DNA from 2 places in the Saliniramus sp. genome. Region 2 is predicted to be linked to the other one. Evidence: riboswitches for the same ligand, from Rfam matches in the RefSeq annotation. Region 2 holds a riboswitch; the other holds the start of a gene.
The links. Region 2 has a riboswitch for cobalamin ahead of VKP01_RS01280 (copper chaperone PCu(A)C). Riboswitches for the same ligand answer to the same signal wherever they lie in the genome.
Positions count from the first base shown of each region.

Region 1 (6,665 bases), on a different contig from region 2:
TCACCCGGGCGAAGCTGGCGAGCGCGAGCACCAGCAGCGTCGCAGCCAGCGCACCGATGAAGGCGAAGACCGGCACAGTCGCAAGTCCGAGAAACATCCCCGTATGCAGGAGCGCGAGGATTGCCCCGAAGGCGCCGCCGGAGGAGATCCCCAGTAGGTGCGGATCCGCCAGCGGATTACGCGTCACGGCCTGCAAAACAGCCCCCACCAGCGCAAGCCCCGCCCCGACCAGCGCGGCGAGCAGCGCCCGCGGCAGGCGGATCTCCCAGACGATCGCCGCGCGCCCGGCGGACCAGTCGGGTGTGATCAGGCCGGGCGCGATGCGATCGAGGATGACGCCCCAGACCGTCGTCAGCGGGACCGGCACGGCCCCGAGGCTGACGGCGGCGGAGAGTGATAACAGCAAGAGCCCGATCCCGATCCCCCAGATGCCCATGCGCATCCCGGAGCGAAGGCGCGGCACGCCCGCTTTCGCGGCGATCACGGGCGCCGCGATTTCAGGTCCGGGCATGCCGCGCATCTGCCTTACTCCGCCGCGCCGGTGATCGCCGCCAGATCGATGCCGTGGAAGGCCTCGGCGAGGGTGCGGATCGCCGCGATGTTGCGCGGCCCGGGCGTCGCCTCGACGTAATCAAGCACCACGAAGCGGTCATTGACCACCGCATCCATCTCCGCGAGCCCGGGATTCCCGCGCAGGAAGGCGATCTTCTCCTCGGCGGTCACCTCACCATAATTGACGATGATGATGACCTGCGGATCGCGCTCGACCACGGGCTCCCAGGCGACCCGCGTCCAGGAAGTCTCGACATCATCCATGATGTTGCGTCCGCCAGCCGCCTCGATCATCGCGGTCGGCATGGCATAGCGCCCGGCGGTGAAGGGCGTGTCCTCGCCGCTGTCATAGACGAAGACGCGCAGGGGCTCGCCCCGGGTGATCTCTTGCGCGATTGCATCGAGCTCGCTCTGCCAGTCGCCAATCAGCGCCTCGGCGCGGGCATCTACGCCGAAAATAGCGGCGAGATTGCGGATATCGTTGAACATGTCGTCGATGGCGATACGCTTACGCTCCATGATGTGGATGCAGCTCTCGGTCAGTTCATACACCGCGACCCCGAAAGGCGCGAGCGCCTGAGGCGTCACCTCGCCGCCCACGCGCATGCCGTAATTCCAGCCGGCGAACCAGAAATCGAGATCGGCGCCGATCAGCACCTCGCGGGACGGGTAGCGCTCGGAGAGTTCGGGAAGCTCCGCCACGCCTTCGCGCATGGCCTCGTCAAGCTTGTTCCAGCCAGAAATCCCGGTATAGCCCACCATCGAATCCGTCAGGCCGAGCACCAGCATCATCTCGGTGAGATTGACGTCATTCGAGGCTGCGCGCTGCGGCGGGGCATCGAAGGTGATCTCACGGTCGCAGCTCTTCACCGTGACGGGATGGGCCTCGGCTGTGGTCATCGGCGCGACGAGAAAAAGATTGGCAAGGCAGAGGCCGGCGATTGCCGGGCGGGCGGATTTCATGAAGATGTCTCGCTTTGCGGATTGGTTGATGTGTTTGGCGGAAAATGCGGCGCTGCCCCGAAATGCGCTTCGCTGGGCAGCGCGAAGTCGAAACCCACTGACGCACGCGGCGTCGCCACGACACGAAAGGCGCGCGCGATCAGTTCGGGCGTCAAAACCTCCCCCACCGGCCCGAAAGCAAGCGGGTGACCGTCGGCCAGAATCAGCAGGTCGTCGGCGAAACCGTGGACGAGGTTGAGATCGTGCAGGGAGGCGACCACCGTCGCACCGAGCCCGCGCACCAGCCGCAGCACTTCGAGCTGGTGGCGGATATCGAGATGGTTGGTCGGCTCGTCGAGCACGATCAGCCCCGGCTCCTGCGCCAGCGCGCGTGCTACCATCACCCGCTGGCGCTCACCGCCCGACAGCGTGCCGAAGGAGCGCTGCGCGAAATCATGCAGCTCAAGCCGCTCCAGCGCGTGATCGACGATATGCCAATCCTGCGCTGAGAGGCCTGCCAGCGCCCGCCGATGCGGCGCGCGTCCGAGCGCGACGATCTCCGCGACGGTCAGGGCGAAATCCGTCGGCTGCTCCTGCAAAACCGCCGCCACGCACTGCGCCACGCGGCGCGCAGGCATGGTCCGGATATCCTGCCCGTCGAGCAGGATGCGACCGGCTTGCGGCTTGTGGAAACGGTAGATCAGCCGCAACAGCGTGGATTTGCCCGCGCCATTGGCGCCGAGCACGCCGAGAACCCGACCCGGGGCGAGGTCAAGGCTGACCGGATGCAGGATGCCGTTCCCCCAGGAGACGGCGTCGAGGGCGAGCCGCGCGGCGGCGGGAGGCGGACAGCTCATGACCCTGCCTGGCGTTGCATCGCGCCTTGCGGAGTCATGAGCGCGCGACAATGACAGCTGCAAGGCGGACGCGATTCGCCGATCATGCTCTCAGAATGCGGATTTGCGTGCTGCATCGGGCCCTCTGCCTGCGGAAGCAGGGGGCGCAGGTTGCCAGACGCATGACACGCGTGAGCGCGCTTTGATCATGTGGCCTCCTCCGGACACCCCGCCGGTCTGGTGTTGCATCGGCGATGGCAGGTCTCCTGGCTCGCAGGTCATCGCGCCTCTCCGCCTTCCCGCTCCCGTTCCCGTTCCCCGAAGCAGTGGCATGAAGGGGGCGCTCTCCGCTCACAGTTGCGGGGGCAGCACCGGAATTGGAGATCATCTCGCAGGAGACGATCCGCGCACCGGTTTCCCTATTCTCCCGGATTCATCCGGGCACCATCGCGATCTTGGTAGCAGGGCCGGTTGCGCCGGCCAAGGGTCGATATCCCACCGATCGCGGTTTTACCGATGAAAACGGCGACCGGCCTGTCTGGCCGATCGCCGCCGATCGTGACTGCTGGCGAGATCAAGGCTGCCCGGAGATCAACGCTCCGAATCGTCTTGCCCGGAATCGTCTTGCCCGGAATCGTCAGCACCCGGATCCTCTGCACCCGGTGCCTCGTCCGCACTGGCGCCCTCTGCGGAACCGGCTTCCGTTTGCGGCGCCTCGCCGAGATCGACCTCGTCATCAACCACGGCCGCTTCGGTTTCACCCTCGATATGCTCGACGGAGACGACCCGCTCGTCAGCGGCGGTGTTGAACACGATCACGCCCTGGGTCGAGCGCCCGGCGATGCGGATACCATCCACCGGCACGCGGATGGTCTGGCCGCGATCGGTGATCAGCATGAGCTGGTCATGCTGCTCGACAGGGAAGGCCGAGACGAGTTTGCCGTTACGGTCATTGGTGACCATGCCGGTAATCCCTTTACCGCCGCGCCCGGTGACACGGTACTCGTAAGCCGAGGAGCGCTTGCCATAACCATTCTCCGAGAGGCCCAGCACGAATTGCTCGGCCGCGCCCATCTCGGCATAGCGCTCCTGGCCGAGCTCGATATCTGCGGCGTCCTCGGCATCGACGGGCGCTCCATTGCCGGGAAGGCCCTCCTCCAGTTCCGCGCCGGCAGCCCGGCGCATGGCCGAGGCGTGTCTGAGATAGGCCTGACGCTCTTCCGCCGTCGCCGCGACATGGCGCAGGATGGCGAGCGCGATCACCTTGTCATCCGGCCCCAGCGCAATACCGCGCACACCGGTGGAATCGCGGCCCTTGAAGACACGCACTTCCGGCACGGCGAAGCGGATGCACTGGCCCTTCAACGTGGTCAGCAGCACGTCGTCATCCGTAGAGCAGACCTGCACATCGACGATGGCGTCGCCCTCGTCGAGCTTCATCGCGATCTTGCCGGCGCGATTGACGTTGACGAAATCCGACAGCTTGTTGCGGCGGACATTGCCGCGCGCGGTCGCGAACATCACATCGTAATTGTCCCAGGAATCCTCGTCCTCGGGCAGGGGCATGATCGTGGTTATGCGCTCGTCCTGATGGATCGGCAGCATGTTGACCAGCGCCTTGCCCTTGGCATTGGGTGCCGAAAGCGGCAGGCGCCAGACTTTTTCCTTGTAGACCTGCCCGCGTGAGGAGAAGAACAGCACCGGCGTGTGGGTATTGGCCACGAAGAGCCGCGTGACGAAATCCTCCTCGCGGGTCGCCATGCCCGAGCGTCCCTTGCCGCCGCGCCGCTGCGCACGGTAGGTGGAGAGCGGCACGCGCTTGATGTAGCCGGCATGCGAGACTGTGACGACCATGTCCTCACGCTGGATCAGATCCTCGACGTCGAAATCGGCGTCATGCTCGACGATCTGCGTCTTGCGCGGCGTGGCATAGGCCTCGCGGATCTCGGCGAATTCCTCACCGATGATCTGCATGATGCGTGCACGCGAGCTCAGGATCTCGAGATAGTCGCGGATCTCGTCAGCAAGCTTCTTCAGCTCGTCGCCGATCTCGTCCCGACCGAGCGCGGTGAGGCGCTGCAGGCGCAGATCGAGGATGGCGCGCGCCTGCGTCTCCGACAGGCGGTAGGTCCCGTCCTCGGCGACGCGATGCAGCGGATCATCGACGAGCGCGATCAGCGGCGCGATGTCGTAGGCCGGCCAGTCGCGATCCATCAGCGCGGCGCGCGCGGCATTCGGATCGGGCGCGGTGCGGATGAGGTGGATCACCTCGTCGATATTGGCGACCGCGATGGCCAGCCCGCACAGAACATGCGCCCGATCGCGTGCCTTGCCCAGCAGGAACTTGGTGCGGCGGCTGACGACGCTCTCGCGGAAATCCACGAAAGCACGGATCATGTCCTTGAGATTCATCGTCTCCGGACGCCCGCCGTTGAGGGCGACGAAGTTGCAGCCGAAGGAGGATTGCAAAGCCGTGAAGCGGTAGAGCTGGTTGAGCACCACATCCGACACCGCGTCGCGCTTGAGCTCGATGACGATGCGCATGCCGTCGCGATCCGATTCGTCTCGCAGATCGGCAATGCCTTCCACCCGCTTCTCGCGCACCAGGTCCGCGATGCGCTCGATCAGGGTGGATTTGTTCACCTGATAGGGGATCTCGGTGATGATGATCGCCTCGCGCTCCTTGCGGATCTCCTCGACATCCGCCTTCGCGCGCATGATCACCGAGCCGCGCCCGGTATTATAGGCCGATCGGGCGCCACTATATCCGAGGATCAGCCCGCCCGTCGGAAAATCCGGGCCGGGGACGATCTCGATGAGATCCTCGATAGTGACCGCCGGATTCGCGATATAGGCAAAACAGGCATCGATCACTTCGCCGAGATTGTGCGGCGGGATATTGGTCGCCATGCCCACCGCGATGCCGCCGGCGCCGTTCACCAGCAGATTGGGGAAGCGCGCCGGCAGGACGACAGGCTCCATCTCCTTGCCGTCGTAGTTCTCGTCGAAATCGACCGTTTGCTTGTCGATATCGTCGAGCAGCGCCACGGCGGGTTTCGCCAAACGGCACTCGGTATAGCGCATGGCCGCCGCCGGATCGCCGTCCACCGAGCCGAAATTGCCCTGTCCGTCGATCAGCGGCAGGCGCATGGAGAAATTCTGCGCCATGCGCACCAGCGCGTCATAGATCGCGGAATCGCCGTGCGGGTGATATTTACCCATCACGTCGCCGACGACGCGCGCACATTTCACATAGGGTTTCTCCGGCATGTAGCCGCTCTCGTGCATCGCATAGAGGATGCGCCGATGCACAGGCTTCAGCCCGTCGCGCACATCGGGAAGCGCACGCGAGACGATCACGCTCATGGCGTAATCGAGATAGGATTTCTTCATCTCCTCGACGATGGAGATGCTCTTCACGTCGCCGCCGGGCGGCGGACCATCGGGGCGGGTCTGATCGTTATCGGCCAAGGTTTTTCTTTCTCGTCGAAACGTGGGGGCGGCGCGGAACCGGGCTTGTGCCGGGCCCTGCCGAATCTGCACGACAATCCGGTTTTGTGATGGCGGTTTTCGCCCGCATTTTCAAGCGCCGGCGCCGATTGAGCCGGGGATAGTTCAACCGAACACCACCGCATGCATGACGCGACCGGGAAGCAGCGTGAAAGCGCCGGTCAGAACCAGGGCAAAAATGAACAGATTGATCATGATCGCCCGATGCGCCTTCACCTCGTGCCGGCGTGCCTTGATGATCGCGACGACGATCATCACCGTGGTGAAAACGGATAACCCGTGGATCCAGCTGAACCGCCCGATGATTGGATTGGCGCTGATCAGGAACGACGACAGCGTCGTCACCAGCATCAGGCTGACCCAGCCATAGCCGAGTATGCGATGGATCGGCGCTCCGGCAGGCGTGGTGAACTGGGCAAGCCCCAGAAACAGCGCGCCCAGCGCGGCGAAGGCATGGATCTGGATGGCTGGCGGGGCGGCGAGCAGGATATCGAAATTCATCAGGGCAGTCCGTTAGCGCAAGGAGAATCGACCACGATCACGCGAGACGATAACAAGCCTGCCCTTTCCGGGATAGCAATGCCGGAGCCATGCTTCGCGGTGCCAGGCCCCGCAATCCGCCCAGGGGCTGGAAAGCCGGCGCGCAAGCTGCTTCATTGGGCGCAGACGAATCGTCATCCAGCGAACGGAGTGCTGCCATGGGCCGTCTTTCCACCCATGTGCTCGATACCGCCAACGGCAAGCCGGCAGGCGGCGTCGCCGTCACGCTGCACCGGCTCGATGCAGATGGCAGCCGCACCATCCTCGTCGAGACCCGCACCAACG
Region 1 covers NZ_DATGCW010000087.1:3,749-10,413, reverse strand. The annotation lists partial or broken gene VKP01_RS04150 (iron chelate uptake ABC transporter family permease subunit) at 1-442, opposite strand; gene VKP01_RS04145 (ABC transporter substrate-binding protein) at 526-1,515, opposite strand; gene VKP01_RS04140 (ABC transporter ATP-binding protein) at 1,512-2,351, opposite strand; cobalamin riboswitch at 2,570-2,794, opposite strand; gene gyrA (DNA gyrase subunit A) at 2,922-5,801, opposite strand; gene VKP01_RS04130 (DUF2306 domain-containing protein) at 5,946-6,341, opposite strand; gene uraH (hydroxyisourate hydrolase) at 6,539-6,665, shown strand, end outside.
Region 1: another riboswitch for cobalamin. It lies ahead of VKP01_RS04140 (ABC transporter ATP-binding protein); the one in region 2 lies ahead of VKP01_RS01280 (copper chaperone PCu(A)C).

Region 2 (6,665 bases):
TCGAGCGCGGCGATCAGCGCCGCGCGCTCGCCGTGCGGGGAGGCGGCGAGCGCATCCGGATCGAGATTGTCGACGCGGTCCGCGTCAGTCGCCCGAGCGGGGGCGCCGAAGATGTGGAGGCCGTCGGTGAACTGGGTTTCCTTGATGTCGCAGACGAAGGCGTCGACGCGCGCGATCGCCTCCTGCTTGCAGGTTTCCGGCGTAATCTGCAGATCCTCGACGATCTGCGTCGCTTGCGCGGCCTCGATGATGGCGTCGACGAGCCGGTCGCGGCGGCGCGGGTCGAGCCCGTCGGCGGTGGAATACTCGTCGAGCAGGCGCTCCAGCCCGTGCAGGGCGTCAGGCATCACGCCGCTGCGCACGGGCGGCGTCATATGGCCGATAGTGAGGGCGCCGATGCGCCGCTTCGCCGTGGCGGCCTCGCCGGGATCATTGACGATGAAGGGGTAGATTACTGGCAGCGAACCAGTCAGCGCCTGCGGCCAGCATTCCTCACTGAGCGCCACGGCCTTGCCGGGCAGCCATTCCAGCGTGCCATGCGCGCCGAGATGAATCAGCGCGTCGATGGCGCATGCATGGCGCAGCCAGAGATAGAAGGCGACATAGGCGTGACGTGGGGCGCGGGCGAGATCATGATATTCCTGCGCGCGATCAGCGTTGTTGCCGCGCTCGGGCTGGAGCGCGGTGATCATTCCGCCATGCTCAAGCGCCCGGAAACGGAAGGCACCGTCGCGGCAATCCGGATCCTCCTCCGGTGCCCCCCATTGCGCGTCGAGCGCGTCCCGCAGGCTCTGCGGCAGGGTGGCGAGCGCGGCGCGATAGGCTTCAAGCGGCCAGCTGATGCGCGATGTACGCAGCGAACCGACGAGGCCGTCGCCATCGGCGGGTGTCTTGCCCGTCATATAGCCGTGTTCGGCGAGGAGTCCGTAGAGGCCGACGGCGCTCGCCGGCGCATCAAGGCCGATCGCATGGGCGTGCTGGTCCTCGCGTCCGGGATAGGTCGAGAGGATGAGGGCGAGGCGAAGCTGCTCGGGCGACTTGCGGCGCAGATTGACCTGCGCATGCGCTTTTTCAGCGAGCGCGGCGATCTGGCCGGCATCGGCGCAATGGGCGCGGCGTGCGAAGCCGAGATCAGGGTCGCGCGCCTCCTGCTCCTTGAAGGAGACGACGCCCGCGAAGATGCGGCCATCGACTTCCGGCAGCACCACATGCATGGCGAGATCCGCCGGCGAGAGCCCGCGTTCGGCCTCGCTCCAGGCCTTGCGGTCGGAATTGGCCAGCGCCACCTGCAAAACCGGCGCATCGGCGATATCGAGCGGCGTGCCGCCATCCGCATCCATGCGCGCGGAGAAGGCGGTGGCGTTGATGATCACGTCCGGTTCCAGCCGCGCCAGATGCCGGCGCAGCCAGCCGGCGGCATCGGGGGCCTTCAGGCTGGGCACGAAGATGCCGAAGGAATCGAAGCCGCGTTCCTCGAGCGCTGCGATCATCGCCTCGACCGGGCCGGTATCGGCGGCGGTGAGAAAGGAGCGGTAGAAGATCACCGGCGCGAGCGGGCGCACACCCGCGCGCGGCAGGGCCAGCGGGCAGATGATGCCCGTGCCGGGACGGAAGAAGCCGACCGGCGCCATCGCCTTCACGCCGATGACCGGATCGGCATACAGCCCGCCGGCAAGCGCCAACTGGGCGAGTGCTGCATGGGCCGCACCCTGTCCGCCCTGATCGCACAGATGCGCGATGCGCCGCAGGGTCGAGACCGGCAGGTTCGAAGCCGCATCGAGCCGCTCGTCCGGGCGGCCATCAGCCGGGATGACCGCGAGTGCGATATTCTCGCGCTCCGCCAGCTTCTGGATCTGCTCGATCCCGTAGGACCAGTAATCCACCCCGCCGAGGATGCGGATCAGGATCGCGCGCGCCCCCGACAGGGTGTTCTCGCAATAGGTATCGACGGAGAGCGGATGGATCAGCGATGCGATATTGGCCAGACGCAGGCTCGGCATCCCCTCGCGCGCCGCCCGCCAGGCAGCGGCGAAGGCGCCGAGATCGCTGTCGGAGAAAGACAGAACGACGAGATCGGCCGGGCTCTGCCCCAGATCCTGGGGCGCGCCGGCTTCTTCGAGGCCATGGCTTTCGCGAAAGACGACATGCATCGCTAAAACCCGCTCAGCCGTTGAGCACGGATTCGATGGCCGTGCGGTTGATGTGATCATGCTCTGCGATCACCACCAGCCGCGAGGCGCGCTCTTCCTGCGGCGCCCATGGGCGGTCAAATTGGGTGCGCACGCGCGCGCCGACGCCCTGGACGAGGAGCCGCATCGGCTTGCCGGGTACCGCGACATAGCCCTTCACGCGCAGGATGTTCTGCTCGCGGGCGAGACGCTCGACCCGCGCCACGATCTCATCGGGCGACAGCCCCTCGGGAAGCGTGACGATGATGCTCTCGAAATCCTCGTGATCATGTTCGTGGTCGTGGTCGTCGTGATGCGAGGGCCGCGCGGCGAGATCGTCCTCCGCCGCCTTGTCGAGACCGATCAGAACGCGCGGATCAAGCCTGGCCTCGCTGGCTTCGAGGATAGGCACCGGACGCGGCGCTTCCTTCTCGATCACGGCGCGGGCGCGGGCCATGGCATCTGCATCGACGAGATCGGCCTTGTTGAGAATGACGAGATCGGCGCAGGAAATCTGGTCCTCGAAAAGCTCGGAGAGCGGCGTCTCGTGATCGACGCCCTCATCGGCGAGACGCTGGGCCTCCACCGCTTCGGGATTGGCCGCGAAACGTCCCGCAGCCACCGCCTCGGCATCGGCCACGGCGATCACGCCGTCCACAGTGATGCGCGACCGCAGATCCGGCCAGTCGAAGGCCTTGAGCAAGGGCTTCGGCAGAGCGAGGCCCGACGTCTCGATGACGATGTGATCGGGCTTTTGCGGCAGCTTCATCAGCGCTTCGATCGTGGGCACGAAATCATCTGCGACGGTGCAGCACAGGCAGCCATTGGCGAGTTCGAGGATCGAATCCGCCGGACAGTTCTCGTCGGCGCAGGATTTCAGGATGTCTCCGTCAACGCCGACATCGCCGAATTCATTGACGATCACGGCGAGCCGCAGGCCCTGCGGGTTTTGCATCAGATTGCGGATCAGCGTCGTCTTCCCCGAGCCGAGAAAGCCGGTGATGATGGTGACGGGCGTCTTGCTGACCGAAGCGGCGAAAGCGTTGCTCATGCGGATTGGTCCTCGCTGGCGCGGGCCGGTGTGGCGGCGGGCGCGGCGGAATGGGAAGATGAAGGCGGGAAGGGCGGGATCCGGGCGATCACCCCCTTGCGGAAGATCTGCGGGCGCGCGCGCCAGGGCACGATACCGTCATCGGTGCCGGCATAGAGCGTGGCGCCGGCAATGATGTCGTCGATGCTCCCGACCGGATCGAGATCGCCATAGACGTAGCTCCAGCGCGTCGGGCTGGTCAGCCCCACGGTGCAGGCGCGCTTGCAGTTGGAGAGACATTCGACGCCCGCCAGAATGAAGGGCGCGTCGTCGGGCAGGGCGGCCGCGAGATTGTCATGGAGGTGCGTTCCGGCGCGCGGTCCCTCCGTCTCGATGATCTGCCCCTCGGCATCGCGCTGCCGGCAAGTGAGGCAGACATGCAGGATCGGGCGCATGTCTGGCTGATATGTCGTTTCGGGGGCGGCATCCGTGCCGCGCATATCGTCTTGGCTCATGGTGTCGTGTCCAAACCTCGAAAACCGGCAGAACCCGGCATTCGCGTCCGGCAACGGACCTGCGCCCCGTCAGCCGATCAGTTTCCCCGGTGCACCCCGCCCGGATCGATCATCATTGCAGGCGACGGCAGGTCTCCTGGCTCACGGGTCATCGCCGCCAGCTCCTTCCCGGCCATGGGCCAGTGGTTCACGCTGGAAGCTCGCCGCTCACAGTTGCGGGGGCAGCTCCGGCACGGATATGGCGGGACGAGGCCCGCATATCCTTCCGGCATTCCCTTGAAAGCCGCGCCCGAAAGCGCAGCACCGTCGGCATTTTCAATGGTCTAACGGAGCGCGGGGCGATGTCAACCGAGGGCTGCCCGCTCCGCGCCCGCTTCGAAATGGCTCAGCTCTTCGTGTCGTGGTCGTGATCATGATCGTCGTCATGATCGTGATCATCGGCGCCCACCGGCGCCTCGACGCCGACCTCGGCGGTGATCGCGCCGGCTTTTGCGAATTCGAGCAAGATGTCGAAATGATCGCCTTCGCGCAACACGCGCTGGACGTTGGGCAGGACCAGCGTGATACCGCCCTGCTGGAAGCTGATGGTCTGCCCGGGGGCGATTTCAAGTGTCGGCGCCTCGACAACGCGCAGGGTGCCGTTCTTGACGGCCGGGGCCTGAAGCCTGCCGTGGCCGGTGAAGCGTGTGGTGGCGGCGATGAGTTCATCGCCTTCGAGGCCGGTATTGTCGATGGTCAGAAAGACCTCGATCGCGTCCGAAGTGGGGCTGGTAGCATGGGTCCACAGATGGCTGACGATAATGCTGCCGGACTGGTGGACATCCCCGCCGTCATGCGCCTTTGCCGATGTAACCATGCTGGCCGTTGCGATGATGCTGGCGGGCATGCCGAGCAGGAAAGCGGCGACGAGCGCCGTGAGGAACTTGTTCATCATTATTCTCCCACGAGGACTCCCGCCCTCGTCGATCAGGGTTGCTTCATGTCGGCAGGTCTCCTGGCTCTCGGGTCATCACCGCAATGTCCGCCTTCCCGGTGCGTGCGGCACCAGTGGCTTTCGGACGGGCTCACCGATTACAGTTGCGGGAGCAGCACCGGTCTCGCACCGGCTTCCCTGTTTGGCCCAGAACGGGCACCGACCACGGCAAGGGGCCACAGGGACCGGGGCGAGTCAATCGGGCGCCCCGCATGACGAGGCCGATCGCGCCTGTGTCAGTATGGCGCGTGAAGGACCAAATCCCTGTCAGATATCGAAGAATACGGTCTCGCGCGGGCCTTGCAGAAAAATCTCGAAACGGTATGTGCCCGGGTCCACTTCCTGCGCGATCAATGTCGCGATGCGCTCGCGATGCTCGATTCGGGCGAGCACCGGATCGCCGGAGAGATCATCCTGTGGAAAATACATGCGCGTATGCAGGCCCAGATTGATGCCGCGCGCGACGATCCAGAAGCCGATATGCGGTGCCATCAGCGTGCCACCCGGCCCCGAAACCGCACCAGGGCGGATCGTCTCGAAGCGGAATTCGCCGGTCTGCGGATCGGCTGCGCAGCGACCGAACCCGGTGAGGAACGGGTCCCCGTTGCCGCGCGGATCGCCGCGCCCGGGATGAATGCCTTGCGCATCCGCCTGCCAGATCTCGATGAGCGCGTCGCGCAGGGGCGCCCCCATCCCGTCATGCACGCAGCCGGTGATGCTGATGCGCTCGCCGCGCGTCTCGTCGCTGATCATGATGGCGCCGAGATCGGCATGCGGCCAGTCGAGCCCGGCTGCGCGCGGGGTGCAGCCGATATGCAGATACGGCCCCGCCGTCTGGGAGGGGGTTTGCTTGAGGTAATCCGGTCGATCCTGCATCAGGTGCCCTCCGGACGGTTCTCGAAGAAGGTGGCGCGGCGACCGCGCAGGACGATGTCGAAACGCCAGGCGATGGCGTCCATCGGCTGCGTGGCGCGCATGTCGAGCCGCGCGGTAAGCGAATCGATGGCCCGTGGGTCGGGGATGGTGTTGACGATCGGGCAGAGCCCGATCAGCGGATCGCCCGCGAAATACATCTGCGTGATCAGCCTTTGCGCAAAGGCATGGCCGAAGACCGAGAAATGGACATGCGCGGGGCGCCAGTCATTGGCCCGGTTCGGCCAGGGATAGGGGCCGGGCTGGATGCTGCGAAACGCATAGCCGCCCTGCTCATCGCTGATGGTGCGCCCGCAGCCGCCGAAATCCGGATCGAGCGGCGCGAGATAGCCGTCCCGCTTGTGGCGATAGCGCCCGCCGGCATTGGCCTGCCAGATCTCGATCAGCGCATCGGGCACGCCGCGCCCGTCCTCGTCGAGGATGCGGCCATGCACGATGATGCGCGGGCCGATCGCGCTGTGGCCGGCGCGGGCGTGGTTCATGGTCAGATCCGCGTCATGCGGGCCGATGATCTCGTGGCCGAAGACCGGGCCGGTGAGTTCCGACAGGGTCGCCGGCATTGCGACAGGCGGCTTTTGCGGGCTGCGCAGCACACTCGACTTGTAAGCGGGTGTCAGGGCCGGCGGATGGCGGGAGGTATCGCGTTCGGTATAGCTCATGAGCCCGCCTCATCCTGCGCATCCATTTCGGCGAAGATCTCTTTGGCGATCTTCAGTGCGTGGTTGGCGCGCGGCACGCCGGCATAGACCGCGACATGCATCAAGGCCTCGCGCACATCCTCGCGGCTCGCCCCGGTATTGCGCGTGGCACGCAGATGCAGGGCGAGTTCCCCGTCATTGCCGAGGCCAGCGAGCAGGGCGATGGTGACCAGCGAGCGCTCGCGCGGCGTGAAATCCGGGCGCGTCCAGAGCATGCCCCAGGCGGAGCGGGTGATGAAATCCTGAAACGGTGCGTCGAAATCGGTCTTGCGCGCCTCGGCGCGATCCACATGCGCATCGCCGAGCACCTTCCTGCGCACGCGCATGCCCTCATCGTGCAAATCACTC
Region 2 covers NZ_DATGCW010000025.1:19,129-25,793, reverse strand. The annotation lists partial or broken gene VKP01_RS01295 (cobaltochelatase subunit CobN) at 1-2,150, opposite strand, end outside; gene cobW (cobalamin biosynthesis protein CobW) at 2,164-3,219, opposite strand; gene VKP01_RS01285 (DUF1636 domain-containing protein) at 3,216-3,713, opposite strand; cobalamin riboswitch at 3,823-4,036, opposite strand; gene VKP01_RS01280 (copper chaperone PCu(A)C) at 4,099-4,644, opposite strand; cobalamin riboswitch at 4,681-4,863, opposite strand; gene pcaG (protocatechuate 3,4-dioxygenase subunit alpha) at 4,954-5,562, opposite strand; gene pcaH (protocatechuate 3,4-dioxygenase subunit beta) at 5,562-6,278, opposite strand; gene pcaC (4-carboxymuconolactone decarboxylase) at 6,275-6,665, opposite strand, start outside.